Regions from separate parts of the Rothia sp. ND6WE1A genome, predicted to be linked through region 2. Evidence: predicted binding sites of a transcription regulator. Region 2 holds the regulator's gene; the other holds the start of a gene.
What was found. Region 2 encodes HspR, which represses chaperone genes until heat shock. Its sites were predicted from a motif close to AAGTTGAGTCNNNNNGACTCAACTT; they were not measured.
Positions count from the first base shown of each region.

Region 1: clpB (ATP-dependent chaperone ClpB) is a predicted target of HspR. The motif match lies at 3,798-3,822, and genes of this name have one in related genera.

Region 1 covers NZ_LXTU01000025.1:8,449-16,548, reverse strand. The annotation lists gene A7E48_RS02620 (SDR family oxidoreductase) at 121-864, shown strand; gene clpB (ATP-dependent chaperone ClpB) at 1,116-3,707, opposite strand; gene A7E48_RS02610 (hypothetical protein) at 4,044-4,631, opposite strand; gene A7E48_RS02605 (HAD family phosphatase) at 4,669-5,340, shown strand; gene A7E48_RS02600 (Dps family protein) at 5,443-5,949, shown strand; gene A7E48_RS02595 (S8 family serine peptidase) at 6,274-8,085, shown strand.
Region 2 covers NZ_LXTU01000038.1:29,088-37,187, forward strand. The annotation lists gene A7E48_RS05375 (hypothetical protein) at 1-312, shown strand, start outside; gene trmB (tRNA (guanosine(46)-N7)-methyltransferase TrmB) at 447-1,268, shown strand; gene A7E48_RS05385 (hypothetical protein) at 1,390-1,620, opposite strand; gene A7E48_RS05390 (heat shock protein transcriptional repressor HspR) at 1,743-2,180, opposite strand; gene A7E48_RS11510 (DnaJ C-terminal domain-containing protein) at 2,184-3,176, opposite strand; gene A7E48_RS05400 (nucleotide exchange factor GrpE) at 3,315-3,905, opposite strand; gene dnaK (molecular chaperone DnaK) at 3,908-5,758, opposite strand; gene A7E48_RS05410 (low molecular weight protein-tyrosine-phosphatase) at 6,358-6,846, shown strand; gene A7E48_RS05415 (hypothetical protein) at 6,955-7,551, shown strand; partial or broken gene A7E48_RS05420 (aminotransferase class IV) at 7,562-8,100, shown strand, end outside.

The DNA.
Region 1 (8,100 bases), on a different contig from region 2:
GGCGGGCAATACTTTCCGCATCAGAAACATACGAAGACGCGCGGGAGGATGATTCAAAGTTCACCCCTCTATTATTACAAGTCATAGCAAGGCAAACATCAGCAGGCATAGAATAAAGGAATGTTAAAGATTGCAGTTGCTGGCGCCACCGGCGCTATGGGAAAAGTTATTGTTGAAAAAGCTGAAGCAGCAGGTCATGATGTCGTCAAGATTTGCCGCTCCGAAGGCGTAGATTTGCTCGCTGGCGAGGGCATTCTGGAGCAGCTCGACGGCGTTGACGCTGTGATTGATGCTTCTCAGGTGGGCGATCCTGCTTCTGACGATCCGATTACCCCTATCCTCGACGGCGCTAAAAACCTTATCGACGCCGCAGAAAAAGCTGGCGTTCACCGCCTCGTGATGCTTTCCATTAACGGCGTAGAAAAGCCCCAGCTCCAGGAATTCCCCTTCTACAAGGCACGCTTCGAGCAGGAACAGCTCGTTCAGAAGGCGGAGCTCGAATCTGTCGTGGTTCGCTCGGTGCAGTGGTTTGAGTTTGTGCTCAATCCCGCTGGCTCCGAAGTTTCCGATGATGAGGTGAAGGCACAGAACTGGGCTATCCAGCCAGCCCCTATGGGCGCCGTCGCAGATTTCTTGGTAGAAGCCGCGGAAGGTAAACACGGGGAAGGGCTCATCACCGTTGCAGGCGGCGAACGCCTCACCTTGCCTGAGCTGACCGAGCGCTATCTCGCAGCTACGAACGATTCCCGCAAGGTCACCACCGTGGACGCCGTCCTGCCGGCGCTTGCCGATGGATCTCTCTACGCACCGGTCGACGCCATCATCCTCGAACCCACCCTCGAACAATGGTTGAGGCAGCAGTAATCTGCTTGGATTGAGTAAAAAGCTGAGCCTAGCAGTGTTACGCGCCCCAGCTCATCTCGTGGTGGAGTGCAGGGATAAATGCGCAGGCGAGTTATAAGAGGAGGACGCCCCCCCTCAGCTCCCTCGGACTACAAGTTCCGTAAGAGCCGACCGGGTGGCGTCCTCCTCTTAATGTTTGAGCTCAAGCGTTTGTCCCTGACGAAGCCGCGACCTAGCTAGAGCGAAATATCACATAGCTCAGCCAAGCAACATTACTCAGCCGTCACCATCAGCCCATCGATAGCAACATCGGGGTTCACATCTACCTTTACGGTATCGCCATCGTGGATGGCGCCGGAGAGGATTCCTCGTGCCAGACGGTCGCCCACTTCGGTTTGCACCAGACGGCGCAACGGACGAGCACCGAAGGCGGGGTCGTAGCCAGCAAGTCCGAGCCATTCGCTAGCGGCATCTGTAACGTTCAAATTGATGCGGCGGGCGCCCAGGCGCTGTGCCATCGCGTCAATCTGAATGTCCACAATCTTAGAGAGATCCTGAGCCGAAAGAGGATCGAACATGATGATGTTGTCCAAACGGTTGAGGAACTCGGGCTTGAACGAAGCGTTGACTACGTTCATAACCGCCTGCTTCTTGGCGTCTTCTTCCATGTTCTGATCAACCAGGAACTGTGATCCCAGGTTAGAGGTAAGAATCAGGATGACGTTGCGGAAGTCTACGGTACGCCCCTGACCGTCGGTAAGGCGGCCATCATCGAGTACCTGCAAGAGGATGTCAAAGACGTCCGGGTGAGCCTTTTCCACCTCATCCAACAGCACTACGGAGTAGGGACGACGGCGGACCGCTTCGGTGAGCTGACCGCCCTGATCGTAACCAACGTATCCGGGAGGGGCACCCACCAGACGTGAGACACTGTGCTTTTCAGCAAATTCGCTCATGTCGATACGAATCAGTGCTTTTTCATCGTCGAATTGGAATTCGGCGAGTGATTTGGCGAGTTCGGTTTTGCCGACGCCGGTTGGGCCAAGGAAGAGGAAGGAACCAATCGGACGGTCGGGGTCAGAAATGCCTGCGCGTGAACGACGCACGGCATCGGCTACGGCGGTGACCGCCTGCTTCTGTCCGATGAGTCGCTTGCCCAGCTCGTCTTCCATGTTCAGCAGTTTCTCCGATTCGCCCTGTAGCATCTTGCCGGCGGGAATGCCCGTCCAAGCGGAGATAACCTCGGCAATGTCATCGGCGGTTACTTCTTCAGAAACCATCGATTCTTTTTCGGTGTGCTCTTCTTCAGCTTGCTGCGCTGCATGCAGTTCGCCTTCAAGGGCAGGAATTTCACCGTAAAGAATTCGTGAGGCTTCACCGAGATTACCTTCGCGCTGAGCAACCTCTGCCTGAGAGCGCAGTTCATCAATTTTGTTCTTGATGTCGCCGACTCGGTTGAGTCCTGCTTTTTCGGCTTCCCAACGTGCGTTGAGAGAGTCGAGTTCTTCTCGTTTGTCTGCCATTTCAGCACGAAGGTGTTCCAGGCGCTCTACTGAGGCTGGGTCGGTTTCGTTCTGAAGTGCCAGTTCTTCCATGGTCAAGCGGTCTACTTGGCGCCGGAGCATGTCAATTTCTTCGGGTGCCGAGTCGATTTCCATGCGTAGGCGCGAAGCAGCTTCGTCGATGAGGTCGATTGCCTTATCGGGAAGTTGACGCGAGGGAATGTAGCGGTGGGACAGCGTTGCCGCAGCGACCAAAGCCGAGTCTGCAATGGCTACTTTGTGGTGCGCTTCGTAGCGTTCTTTGAGTCCACGTAGAATACCGATGGTGTCTTCCACACTGGGTTCACCCACGTAGACCTGCTGGAAACGGCGTTCTAGAGCGGCGTCTTTCTCAATATTTTCACGGTATTCGTTGAGGGTGGTAGCGCCAATCAAACGCAACTCACCGCGCGCCAGCATGGGCTTGAGCATGTTTCCCGCATCCATCGAACCTTCGGAAGCGCCAGCACCGACGACGGTATGAATCTCGTCAATGAAGGTAATAATTTGGCCTTCGGACTTCTTGATTTCATCCAAAACAGCTTTGAGACGCTCTTCGAACTCACCGCGGTATTTTGCACCGGCAACCATCGAACCGAGGTCCAAAGAGATGAGGGTTTTACCGCGCAGAGACTCGGGAACATCGCCTGAGACCATGCGCTGAGCAAGACCTTCTACCACAGCGGTCTTACCTACACCTGGTTCACCGATAAGAACGGGGTTGTTCTTGGTACGGCGAGAAAGTACCTGCACGACGCGACGGATTTCTGAGTCACGACCAATCACAGGGTCTAGTTTGCCCTCGCGAGCAATCTTGGTGAGATCGGTACCAAATTTTTCAAGCGCTTGGAAAGTGCCTTCGGGGTCTGGGGTGTCCACGGTGCGATCTCCTCTTACCTGCGGAATGGTCTGAGCGATGACGTCGGCGCTAGCGCCGTTATCCGCCAGAGCTTTCGCTGTAGCGTCGTCGTTTGATGCAAGCCCGAGCAAAATCATTTCGGTGGAGATGAAAGTATCCCCGAATTGCTCTGCTTTGGTTTGAGCGGTTTGAATTGCACGCAGTGCGTTGCGGCTGAATTGTGCTTGCGCTACCGATGAGCCACTGCTCTTGGGCAGCTTGGCGATTTCATTGGAGGCAGCAACGGAGACGGCGTCGATGTCCACTCCTGCAGCTTTGAGTACAGCTACAGCCACGCCGTCGCGCTGATCCATGAGCGCTTTGAGTAAGTGGGCAGGTTCGATGCTGGGGTTCCCGGCGGTTTGCGCGTTCATGTTCGCGCTACTAATGATTTCTTGTGATTTAGTGGTGAATTTTTGTTCCATGAAAGTCTTCCTTTCGAGTTGAAGTTTTCTCTGTTAAAGACTGAGAAATACGGGATTTAGACCCAACCCCTGCGTTTCTATTTATCTATTAACTTGAGTCTACTCCGCTCAAGTTGTTAAGACAAGAGTTTTCCACAGAATAAATTACAATAATTTTGCTTGAGAATATTCACGAGAAATGGCCCACTCGCGGGATAAAGCGAGGGGTCCACCAGGCCATGCACCATACCAACCCAAAGAAGCACCGTCAGAAATACACCTCAAAGGAAAATTTCATTTCCCCAAGGGTGTATGAAATTTGCTTTTGAGGCCATGAAAACTCAACCTTTGCAAGGTTTATTCCATCTCATCCAAAAATTCATACTCGCTGTACTGACGGGCAATGAGCTCTTCATCTTCTTCGCTCACTCCGGCGGCACGTTTGCGCGAACGCCGGTTTTCACCCCATGCCACAAAAAATACAGAGAATGCTGCCACGAACGTCAAGATCCCTGAAGTATTGCCAAACCCTGCAGAGAGTCCGATAAAGTCTTCACCCAAAATTTTCGACGCCGCAGAAACGGTCTTACCATCCACCACGTCTGGGCAGAGCATTCCAAAAATGAAAGCAATTGCCCAGGTCACCAGTTGCAGAACTGCTAACGTCGACGTCGTCCCCGCCGATCCTTCGTACCGCTTGGCATCGTGCCACATCCACCATGCAGCAACCCCCAAGATAACCAAAAGCGCCGGACCAAAGCTGATGGCAAAAATACCCACCAGCGAACCGCCGGCGCCAAACAAAGCTCGTCCGGCAGTAATCCACAGGGCGCACAGCAAGGCGCCGGGTACTGCGGCCCAGAGCATCAGACGCTGAAAAGCGGACGATGGACGGTGCAAAATCTGTTCAGATGACTGGTTATCCACACTGTAATAGTAGGTCATTGCCCCCTAAAGATTCAGTTCAGGATAGGCTGGAATTATGAGTAAAAATGAGAGCACATCGAACTACCCTGCAGCTATTCTCTTTGACCACGACGGCACCCTAGTGGACACCGAACCCCTCTGGGAAGCAGCCAAGCAGCGCATTGCAGCTGAGCACAATGCCACGTGGACTTCTGAAGACACCCTGGCGGTGTTGGGTTATTCGATTCGCAAGACTCTTGAACAGCTCCAAAAGGTAGGAGTGGATTTGCCCCTGCCTGAGATTGAGAAGAAACTCATCACCTACATGATGGAGGAATTTTCACGAAGCTCTTACGATTTCCTCCCTGGCATTCGCCCGCTACTCGATGAGATTCATCAGGCAGGAATTCCCATGGGTATTGTCACCAACGCGACGACGGCGGTTGCCCAGCGCACGTCCGAACTCGCGCCCGGTTATTTCACCGCTTTGATTGGCGACCAACAAACGACTCACCCGAAACCTAACCCCGAACCATACTTATTGGGAGCCAAGAAGCTCGGCGTTGATCCAACCCAGTGTGTAGCTGTTGAGGATTCCCCCTCCGGCGTGCAAAGCGCACTAGCAGCAGGCATGAAGGTCATTGTGGTTCCCGGTGAAGTGCCCGTACCGGAAGATTTAGGGCATGCTCGAATGCAACATGAAGAGCTCACACTAGCCAAAATCCTTAATATGAATAATTCAAAATAATCTTGACTTTGGGGGTGCGCTTACTAAAATAGTAAGTGAACGCAGGTTCCAAGATATTACTGCGTATGTGTAATAATTTCCGAGCTCAGAAAAGGATTGAACATGCCTGCAACCAATGCACCTTATACCGTTCCTGGACTTACTGAAGCGACCGGTCATCAAGTAGGTGAACTGCTTCAAATGCGCCTGCACGCGCTCAATGACCTTCAGCTCACCCTGAAGCATGCTCATTGGAACGTCGTCGGTCCCTCTTTCATCGGGGTACACGAAATGCTTGACCCTCAGATTGAGCTAGTCCGCGGCTTTGCCGATGAAGTCGCAGAACGCATGGCAACCCTGGGCGTATCCCCGGTGGGCACTCCCGGCGATTTAGTAGCTAAACGCTCCTGGGAAGACTACTCGGTAGGCCGCGCAGACACCACCGTACATCTAGAAGCTATCAACAAGGTTTACGACGGCGTCATTGAGGATCACCGCGCCGCTATTGCAAAAGCGGGAGAACTCGACCCCGTAACCGAGGATTTGCTCATTGGACAGACTGCCGAGCTTGAAAAGTTCCAGTGGTTTGTACGTGCGCATCTTGAAAATTCAAAGGGTGACATCAAGTAAGCGTCGTCGCTTATACCCATCCTATTTTCTCAATCTGCCCCGATTCCCCGGGGCAGATTATTTTTTGTCCCCTAAACCACCTAATAAAACCTCGATTTGGGGTAACCTGAATCGGTACCCATCAGCTTCGACTCCCCCGAAAGCCCTCCCCCCTTGAAAATTTCACATCGCACTCCCAAAATCGTATTCGCATCGTCTCTTACTGTCCTGCTGACTTTAGGATTAACCTCCCCTGCAATAGCGGCCCCCAAAGGCGCGGACACTTCCGCACCTCACTCTCAAGGTGACCCATCGCTTACCGCAGGCACTCACGCAGAAGCCAGCGTGAAAAACGCTCCCACCGTTGAAGAAGATACCGATCAGGTGATCGTTAAATTCAAAGAGGGCACCGCCGAAGACACCAAAGCGAAAGTTCTAGAGTCCACCGCAAAGAAATCGGCACTGGATGACTCCACCACCGAAGTAGTAAGCCAGACCGTCGCTTCAGCCGATGTCGTGAAATCTACTGCGGAGCTCTCCCCCAGCGAGCAAACAGAGGTAGTCAAGACCCTGAACGCCAATCCCAGCGTGGAATACGCTGAGGCAGATTTGCGCGTCAAGAACACTGACGCCGGATATGCTCCTGTCACTCCCACTGACCCCCTGTGGTATCTGCAGTGGAACATGCGCGCCATTAACGCTCCTCAAGCTTGGGAAACTAACGTGGGCGACGGCGTGGTCATCGGCGTCGCCGACGAAGGATATTCCACACACCCCGAGTTGGACGCCCGCACACTACCCGGTTATGACTTCACCAGCTCAGAGTTTTCTCGCGACGGAAACGGATGGGACTCTAACCCGCAAGATCAGGGTGACTGGTCAAACGGTCGAAACTCGATGTGGCACGGCATGCACGTGGCTGGCATCGCCGCTGGATCAGCCTACAATCGCTTGGGCGTAGCAGGCGTTGCACCGCGCGCATCTGTTCAGCATGCCCGTATTTTGGGTGCTGGTGGTGATAGCTACGTATCAGATATGGCAGCCGGTGTCGCATGGTCAGCGGGTATTTACGTTCCCGGTGCGCCACTCAATCCCACACCCGCCGACGTCGTGAATATTTCTGCGGCTTTCCCTGCCAATACCTGCCCCAAGGTGTTTGAAGACGCCATTTGGGCAGCTCATGAACGCAACGTTCCCGTGGTGGTGGCAGCCGGTAATAACGGGGACGACGCCGGGAAGTACGCCCCCGCCAACTGCTGGGGTGCAATCGTTGTAGGTGCCACCGCAGGTAACGGCTGGCAAACCATGACTGGTTACTCCAATTGGGGCTGGCCCCTTGATATTTTGGCACCTGGCGGTGCATCGGGTACTGATATATGGTCCACTATCACCGACGGCACTCAGGGACCGGGCAATCCAAGCTACGGTCCGCTCAACGGCACCTCTATGGCGGCACCTCACATTGCAGGCGTCATTGCTTTGATGAAGGAGCGCAATCCTGACCTTCCGGTCGAAACTATCCGTTCCATTTTGCAAGGGACTGGGAGCTACGTGGGTGACTATAAATTTGTCAACGCGGAACGAGCTGTTCAGGCAGTTACCCCCACGCACGTCACGCTTCCTTTTAGCGACGTCGCCGCGAACCATCCTTTCCGCAAAGAAATTAGCTGGGCTCGCAACATGGGTGTAACTACCGGCTGGGCTGATGGAACCTATCGCGCAGAGGAAGGTATTTCTCGTGCGGCTATGGCAGCTTATCTCTACCGTCTAGCGGGCTCACCCACCTATGCGCCTCCGGTTCGCTCACCGTTCAAGGATATTCGTCCCGGTGATCCTTTCTACAAAGAAGTCTCTTGGCTAGCCAGCAAGGGAATTACAACAGGATGGGGCGACGGCACCTTCCGACCCAATGATTCTATTTCCCGTGAGGCTATGGCAGCTTTCCTCTACCGTATGGCTGGATCCCCTGCCTATACACCGAGTGCGCGCAGCCCCTTCACCGATTACCCTCGCGGCAGTAGCTTCTATAAAGAAGTATCTTGGCTAGCCAAAGAGGAAATAACCACGGGTTGGAGCGACGGCACATACCGGCCGCTGGAACCTATTTCACGTGGCGCTATGGCGGCTTTTGTTTACCGCTTCGCTCAAGCTAACTAACTTATGTTGGCAGCT
Region 2 (8,100 bases):
GGCTACCTCCAGCAGATGGCTAAGGTAGGCGTTCCCCAGGTTGAGAAGCTTTCCGCTAACACCTTCGGCAAGTCACTTGCTTACGGCGAAACCGCTTTGGGTGCAGCACTCCTTCTTCCCGTTATTCCCGCAAAGCTCGCTGGCTTGGGTCTGACCGTATTCTCCGCTGGCATGCTCACCATGTACTTCGGTGACGAAAACATGACCATGGAAGACGGCATCCGCCCCTCCCAGGAAGGCACTGCGCTGGCTAAGGACTTCGTTCTTCTCGGCGCTGGCTTGGCTCTGCTTCTTTCCAAGAAGAAGAAGTAATAACTTTTTGTTGACTGAATGCTCTGTTGCTCTTTGAGCGGCAGAGCATTTTTTGTGCTTTAAACTAGAGAGGTTGTTCCCGGGTGGTGCTTTGAGTTTCCGCAGGTACCCGGCATATTAAAGGAGAATCCCTTATGGAAACCAATAAGCAAAAGGCAGATTTTGCGGCTCAAGAAGAGTTGCGCGAGCAGGGTATTGAGCCTACCGAGCAAGAAACTCCCGAAAAGTTTCACCGGCAGCCACTCTCGTTTGTCCGTCGTGGCGATCGACTCACCGGACGCCGCTTGAAGGCGTGGGAAGATTTCTCCCCTACCCATGTGTTGGATTTGCCGCGCCTTTTGACCGACACATCGGTGGCACCCGAGGCTGAGTTCGATGCCGAAAAAATTTATGGTCGCACCGCTCCCCTGACCGTGGAGGTTGGCTCCGGCTTAGGTGAGGCGATTGTTCATCGCGCGGCGCAGCAGCCTGAGCGTAACTTTTTGGCGGTTGAGGTTTACACTCCCGGCATTGCAGATTTGTTGCGCAAAATGGCGGCAGAGGGTGTGGAGAACGTACGGGTGGCACAGGCAAATGCACCAGAGCTTTTGGACAACATGTTTGATGAAGACTCTATTGATGAGCTGTGGGTTTTCTTCCCGGACCCCTGGCATAAGACTCGCCACCATAAACGCCGCCTGATTTCACCGGAATTCGCCGATAAGGTAGCTCGCGTCTTGAAGCCCGGTGCTACCTGGCGTTTAGCAACCGACTGGGAAGAATACGCGATTGTAATGCGAGACGTTTTGGATGCTCACCCCGATTTCGAAAACCTGCACTCTGGTGAGGGCGCTACCGAGCAGGATCCTGCTGGCGGCTGGGCTCCCCGATGGGACGGTCGCGTGCTGACATCGTTTGAGCGCAAAGCCGGCGAAGCTGGACGGCGGGCCCACGACCTGACGTATCGACGTCGCTAATTTAACGAGCAAGGGTCACTAAATCCGTAGAAGGGCACTTATTTCAGTGCCCTTCTACGGATTTAGTGACCCAGAGGAATTCACGCTTTAAGGCAGACGGCGTCGTCGAGCTACAGCAGGACTACTTCGACAAGTCGAACCACTCGCCGCCGGCATTACCGTAGTCATTGTTTACATATTCAGGATGAGAGTTCACGACCGTGCTATTGCCGACATAAATAGAGTTACCGCGACTAATCTGCGGCTGGTTACCAGAAATAGGATGCACGCGAAAGACTTTAGGATAAGCCCAGGCAGTACCTAGGATCACCTGAACGGCAACAAACAATAAAACTGCATCAGAAAATATCATGGGGGAACAATCTGCTGGAAAAATGGGGGATGTCGATTGGGGGGGAAATCAACACCTATTTAGTTTACACGTAAAGTAAATATTTTCAATTATTTCCAGTAGATTTCCATCACAGCGAGAATTTATTTGCCTCCGCGATTAGGGCGATATAGAACTACTGCCTGCGAACGAGGCTTACCCGCCGGGCGCTTACCGCGCGCCAAATGCACTACCTCACCGCGCGACCCCGCAGCGAAGACCCGCGAGGATTCCGCCAACTTAGCATGTGCGACGTCCAGCTCCTGCGCCATCTCCTGCATACGAGCATGCATCTCATCCAACTGATTCTGCAAGCCCATAATGCGCTTAATACCCTCTAAAGAAACGCCTGCCTGCGAAAGATCCTGTATTTCCTGCAGCTTCTCGACGTCCCGTTGCGAGTAACGACGGGCGCGCCCCGGAGCACGCGACGGCTCAACCAGACCCATGCGATCATACTGGCGTAAAGTCTGGGGGTGCATACCCGCAAGCTCAGCAGCAATCGAAATAACGTAAACCGGTCGGTCTGATCCTAAAGCCATCTGTTACTGCGCCGCCTTCCTCATCAAATCGCTGCGAACATCCCCTTGAGGAGCCAGCTTCAAGAACTCAGCAAATGCAGTTTTCGCCTCATCCGTGAGATTCTGAGGTAGCTCAACTTCAGGGATAACAATCAAGTTGCCGGTGCCCTTTGCTGTCTTAAACCCGCGGGCTTTGGCGCGCATCTTTTGGCCTGCTGGAGCACCTGCCTGCAAACGTAATTTCACGCTCTTACCGTCGGGAGTAGGTACTTCGAGTACGGCACCCTCCACGGCTTCCTGCAAGGAAACAGGAACATGAACCACTACGTCGTTGCCATCGCGCTCAAAAACAGGGTGCGAATCCACGAAAACGTGAACAATCAAATCGCCTGCTCCGCCAGGGCCTTGCTGTCCCTTGCCTCGTAGTTTGAGCTTCTGACCGTCTTTGACGCCGGCAGGAATACGAATCTTAGTCGTTGCTCCCGACGGCAAGGTCACTGATCGTTCGGTACCGTTGAAGGAATCCTTGAATGAGATACGAGCATTTGCCTCAACGTCGGCACCCTTGCGAGGAGCCTGCTGAAACCCGCCGCCAAAGTTGGAGCCACCACCAAAGCCGCCGAACCCTCCGGCGCCACCACCGAACATTCCACCGAGCAAATCCTCAATGTTAATGTTTTGACCACCGCCGGACTGGCTAAAGTGAACGTTTTGCCCGCCGGGGAACCCTCCCCCGAAGCCACCGGGGAATCCGCCACCCTGGGCGCCAGCAAAACCAGCGGCACCATACTTGCGGATCTGGTCGTATTCCTCGCGATCCTTCTTATCAGACAGGACGTCGTAAGCCTCAGCTACTTCTTTGAACTTCCGCTCTGCCTCGGCATCTCCAGGGTGTTGGTCGGGGTGATACTTGCGCGCTAGCTTGCGGTAAGCCTTTTTGATGTCTGCATCGGAGGCGTCTTCAGCTACCCCCAGCACCTTATAAAAATCTTGATTAAGCCAGTTTTCACTTGCCATCGAACGCCTCCTTATCTCAGCGTAGGTAAATCTCTTTTAAGTCTTCTCAAAAAAATATTATTGCTTTTCATAGAATGGGCGGGCTCGAGAACTTCGAGCCCGCCCCAATCTAGCTTGATGGGCTATCTCAGCCCGATTTTATTCAGCAGTAGCAACAGCTACCTGAGCCGAACGCACCACGCGGTCTTTGACCTTGTAGCCGTTCCGCAGAACCATCGACACATGATCGGGTTCAACCTCAGAAGTAGGCTGCTGAAGAACCGCCTCGTGAACCTTCGGATCGAAAGCCTCGCCGACTTCACCGAAACGCTCCATGCCGTGCTTGCCCAAAGTTTCTTCAAGCTTGCGGGCAATGGCGGCAAAGGGACCATCTTCCAAATCGCCGTGCTGACGAGCGGCATCAATATCATCGATGACTGGAAGGAGCGCGCTCACAAAATCTGCCATCACAAATTCGCGAAGCTGCTCTTTTTCCTTAGCACTGCGATTCTTGAAGTTAGTGAACTCCGCCTGCAAACGTCGAAGATCCTCAAGTCGCTCAGCTGCCAGCTTTTCGTTTTCGTCGACCGAATCCTCCACCGAGGCTTCTTCGGGTGCCGTAGCAGATTCTTCCTCTACTACGGCGTCCTCAGATACACCTTCGGCTTCTGGGTGGCCTTCAGCGGAGGGCGCCTCGAAAGCGTCTTCCAAAGGGTCATTGCCCTGCTGCTCGTTGGTGTTTTCAGCCATGATTAGTTCTTCTTCTCGTCTTCGTCGTCGATTACTTCTGCATCCACTACGTCGTCGTCATCAGCCTGTGCAGAGGAGTCGCCGTTAGCGGCCTCTGCCTGAGCGGAAGCGTAGATAGCCTCGCCCAGTTTAGTCTGGGACTGCTGTAGCTTCTCAAAAGCGGACTTTACTGCGTCGTCGTCGTCACCTTCAAGAGCTGCCTTGACTGCGTCGACGTCGCCCTGAACCTCAGTCTTGACATCATCGGGAAGCTTGTCGCCATTTTCCTTGATGAGCTTCTCGATGGAGTAAGCGGAAGTCTCAGCCTGGTTGCGGGTCTCAGCAGCTTCACGGCGCGCCTTGTCCTGCTCAGCGTGAGCTTCGGCATCCTTGACCATGCGATCGATGTCATCCTTGGACAGCGAGGTGCCGCCGGTGATGGTCATCGACTGCTCGGTGCCGGTGCCCTTGTCCTTAGCGGATACATGGACGATACCGTTAGCATCGATATCAAAGGTAACCTCAACCTGAGGAACACCGCGAGGAGCAGGCGCAATACCGGTCAGCTCGAAGGTACCGAGGTTCTTGTTATCGCGAGTGAATTCACGCTCACCCTGGAATACCTGAATCGATACTGAAGGCTGGTTATCCTCAGCGGTAGTGAAGGTTTCACTGCGCTTGGTGGGGATAGCGGTGTTGCGGTCAATCAGCTTGGTCATGACGCCGCCCTTAGTCTCAATACCGAGAGAAAGCGGGGTAACGTCAATCAGCAGAACATCCTTGCGGTCGCCCTTCAGAACGCCAGCCTGAACAGCTGCACCCATTGCAACAACTTCATCGGGGTTGACGCCCTTGTTGGGTTCGCGGCCACCGGTGAGCTCCTTGACAACCTCAGCCACAGCAGGCATACGGGTTGAACCACCAACGAGAATGACGTGTGCAATCTCGGAGATGGATACTCCGGCTTCCTTGATGACGTCGTTGAAAGGCTTCTTGGTGCGTTCCAACAAGTCTGCAGTCATGTCCTGGAACTTAGCACGGGTCAGCTTCTCGTCCAAGTGAATGGGACCCTCAGGAGTTACCGAGAGGTACTGCAGTGAAATGTTAGTGGAGGTAGCTGAAGAAAGTTCCTTCTTAGCCTGCTCTGCTGCTTCACGCAGACGCTGAAGAGCAATCTTGTCCTTGGAAAGATCTGCGCCGGTCTTGGACTTGACCTGCTCAAGCAGCCAGTCAACGATGCGCTGATCCCAGTCGTCACCACCAAGGCGGTTGTCGCCTGAAGTTGCACGAACCTGAATGGTGGAGAAGCCGTCTTCGTCCTTACCAACTTCAAGGAGCGAGACGTCGAAAGTACCGCCACCGAGGTCGAATACGAGGATGAGTTCGTCTTCCTTGCCCTTATCCAGGCCGTATGCAAGAGCTGCGGCGGTGGGCTCGTTGACGATACGCAGAACGTTCAGACCCGCGATTTCGCCAGCTTCTTTGGTTGCCTGACGCTCAGCGTCGTTGAAGTATGCAGGAACGGTGATAACCGCATCGGTCACCTTGTCATTCAGGTATGACTCGGCGTCGCCCTTCAGCTTCATCAAAATACGAGCTGAGATTTCCTGGGGGGTGTACTTCTTGCCGTCAATGTCGGTGGTCCAATCAGTGCCCATATGGCGCTTGACGGATGCGATGGTGCGGTCAACGTTGGTGACTGCCTGACGCTTTGCGACGTCACCTACCAAAACTTCGCCGTCTTTGCTGAATGCAACGACGGAGGGGGTGGTGCGAGCGCCTTCTGAGTTTGCAATAACCTCAGGTTCGCCACCTTCAAGTACTGAAACGACTGAGTTGGTGGTACCGAGGTCAATACCTACTGCACGTGCCATGTGTTTTCTCCTTAGTGAGTTCGTATATTTAAATCTTTTGCAAAACCGGCGAGTCTCTAAAGTTGAGTGCTCGTTTCGCTTTTGCCTTGATACAAGTCTCTCATATTTGGGGAGAATGTCAATAGAGTTGAGTCAGATAAGCTCAACTTTTATTCGTTAGACCATAGCAAGGTAGTATTTTGCGGTCTCAAAACCCTGATTTTGAGCGGTTTTTAGGCAGAAATTAAGAGAATTTCACCCTCAGAGAACATAACCAAAATTGAGTTAATATCGCTCAACTTATTGAAAAGTCACCAAAAGATTGGCCCGCTTTCGCTCCTCTGTGCAGATGCAAAAAGTCCCGTGATCTTTGTGTGGAGATCACGGGACTTTAAGTCGTTCTTCGAACCGTCGAAGCAATCTGAAGAGCCTATACCGGGTGCTGCCCCGGCTTCTGCTCCAGGTAAAACCACTGAACAGATTCGGCTCACAGTAAAATGTGTGTACCGCAAAGACTATACACAGGTTTATCAAGAAATCCTAAGGTATTTTGGTGCAATAGCCACTTGAGTAGGTATTTATTCAAGCCCCTTACGCATTGATTGAAAGAGAGTCTAACGATGTACAAAATTATGACAGTCTGCACCGGCAATATTTGCCGCTCTCCCACCGGGGAATTTCTTCTCAAAGATGCCGCTAAGAAGGCAGGGCTCGACGTCGAAGTCACCTCTTCTGGCATCTCCGATGAAGAACACGGTAACCCAATTGATCGCCGTGCAGCGAAAGTTCTCAATGAGCTCAACATCAATACTTCCGCTCATCGTGCCCAGCAGTTCACCGTGTCCCAGCTCGATGCTCAAGATTTGATTCTGGCGATGGATTTGAACCACTATCGTGCACTCATGCGAATGGCGAGCACCGATGAGCAACGCAAAAAAATCCATCTTATGCGCGAGTTCGACCCTGAAGTTGCAGACCAAGAACACGATTCTTTGGGAATCTACGACCCCTGGTACGGCAGTCAGGAAGACTTCTATACAACTTTTGACATGATTAAAAACGCCGTTCCCGGTGTAATTGACCATGTCAAAAAGCAGATTGAAGACTAAAGGAACAAGGCGGCCCCACAAAAGTACATTCTTCCGGCAAAAGTACAAGCTCGAACGTGTATTTTTGCTGAAATTGTGTACTTTTCTCGTTATTTTCAGGAAGCTGTCATGCGCATTTCATCACCCCAAATCATCGCCGAAGATGATGCAGTCAATCTTTTGCGCGATCACATTTGCGAACGCGCACGTCAGACTAACAAATTGCTCGTCGTGGGTATCGATGGACGCTCGGGCGCCGGCAAAACAACCCTCGCTGCAAATCTTGCGCATTTATTAGGTGCTGACTTTCCGGCTGTCACGCTTTTTCACCTAGAAGATATGTATCAGGGGTGGGAGGGGCTTGCACCTGCTATTGCCGACTGGTCTTCATTAGTTAATCAACTGCGCGAATCTGACTGTGGCACCTGGACTGGATGGGACTGGGAAACGTCAACACCCCTGCCCCGCCAAAAGTTATGTATAAAGCAAGAACCAGTCGAACCCGCCATCTTGATTGGCGAGGGCGTGGGTGCTTTCTGCGCCGACATCGATATCACATGCTGGGTCGAACGCCCCGACCACGAACGAAAAGCCGCAGCCCTGGTGCGCGATGGGGAAACCTACCGCCCCTTCTGGGATATATGGGCGCAACAGGAGCAAGAGCTCTTTAAAACCCAGGAACACCACTACTCAACCGCTGATTTCATCGTCCGCCCACAGAGTTAGAATAGTGACCATGACAACAGTTGTAATGCTCACCGAAGACCACCCTAACGGTGTTCTGGTAGATGCGTCTAAGCCTCTCATCAACATTGAAGACCAGGGATTGACGCGCGGCGACGGCGTCTTCGAAACCATGCTTGCCGCCAATCGCACAGTACGCAAGCTCGATATGCACCTGAGTCGGCTCACAAATTCTGCCCGCATGTTGGATTTACCGGCGCCCAATCAGAATGCGCTAACCCAGGCGATTGAGCTGGGGCTCAAAGAAGCTGCAGAGGGCCCACAAACGGTGCTGGGCTCCGAAGAACACGTTGTCAAAATTATTATTTCCCGCGGTACTGCCGAGGAAGGTGCTCACAGCTGGATTACTGTAGCTCCAGCGCCGCAATCTACCCTCGAGCAGCGCACAAACGGCGTCAAAGCACTTACTCTGCCACGCGGGCATGACCCAGCAGAGGACGGTAGCTACCCCTGGCTTCTCACCGGTGCTAAAACGCTCTCCTACGCGCTCAATATGGCGGTTTTACGCTACGCCAAAAAGCAGGGTGCAGA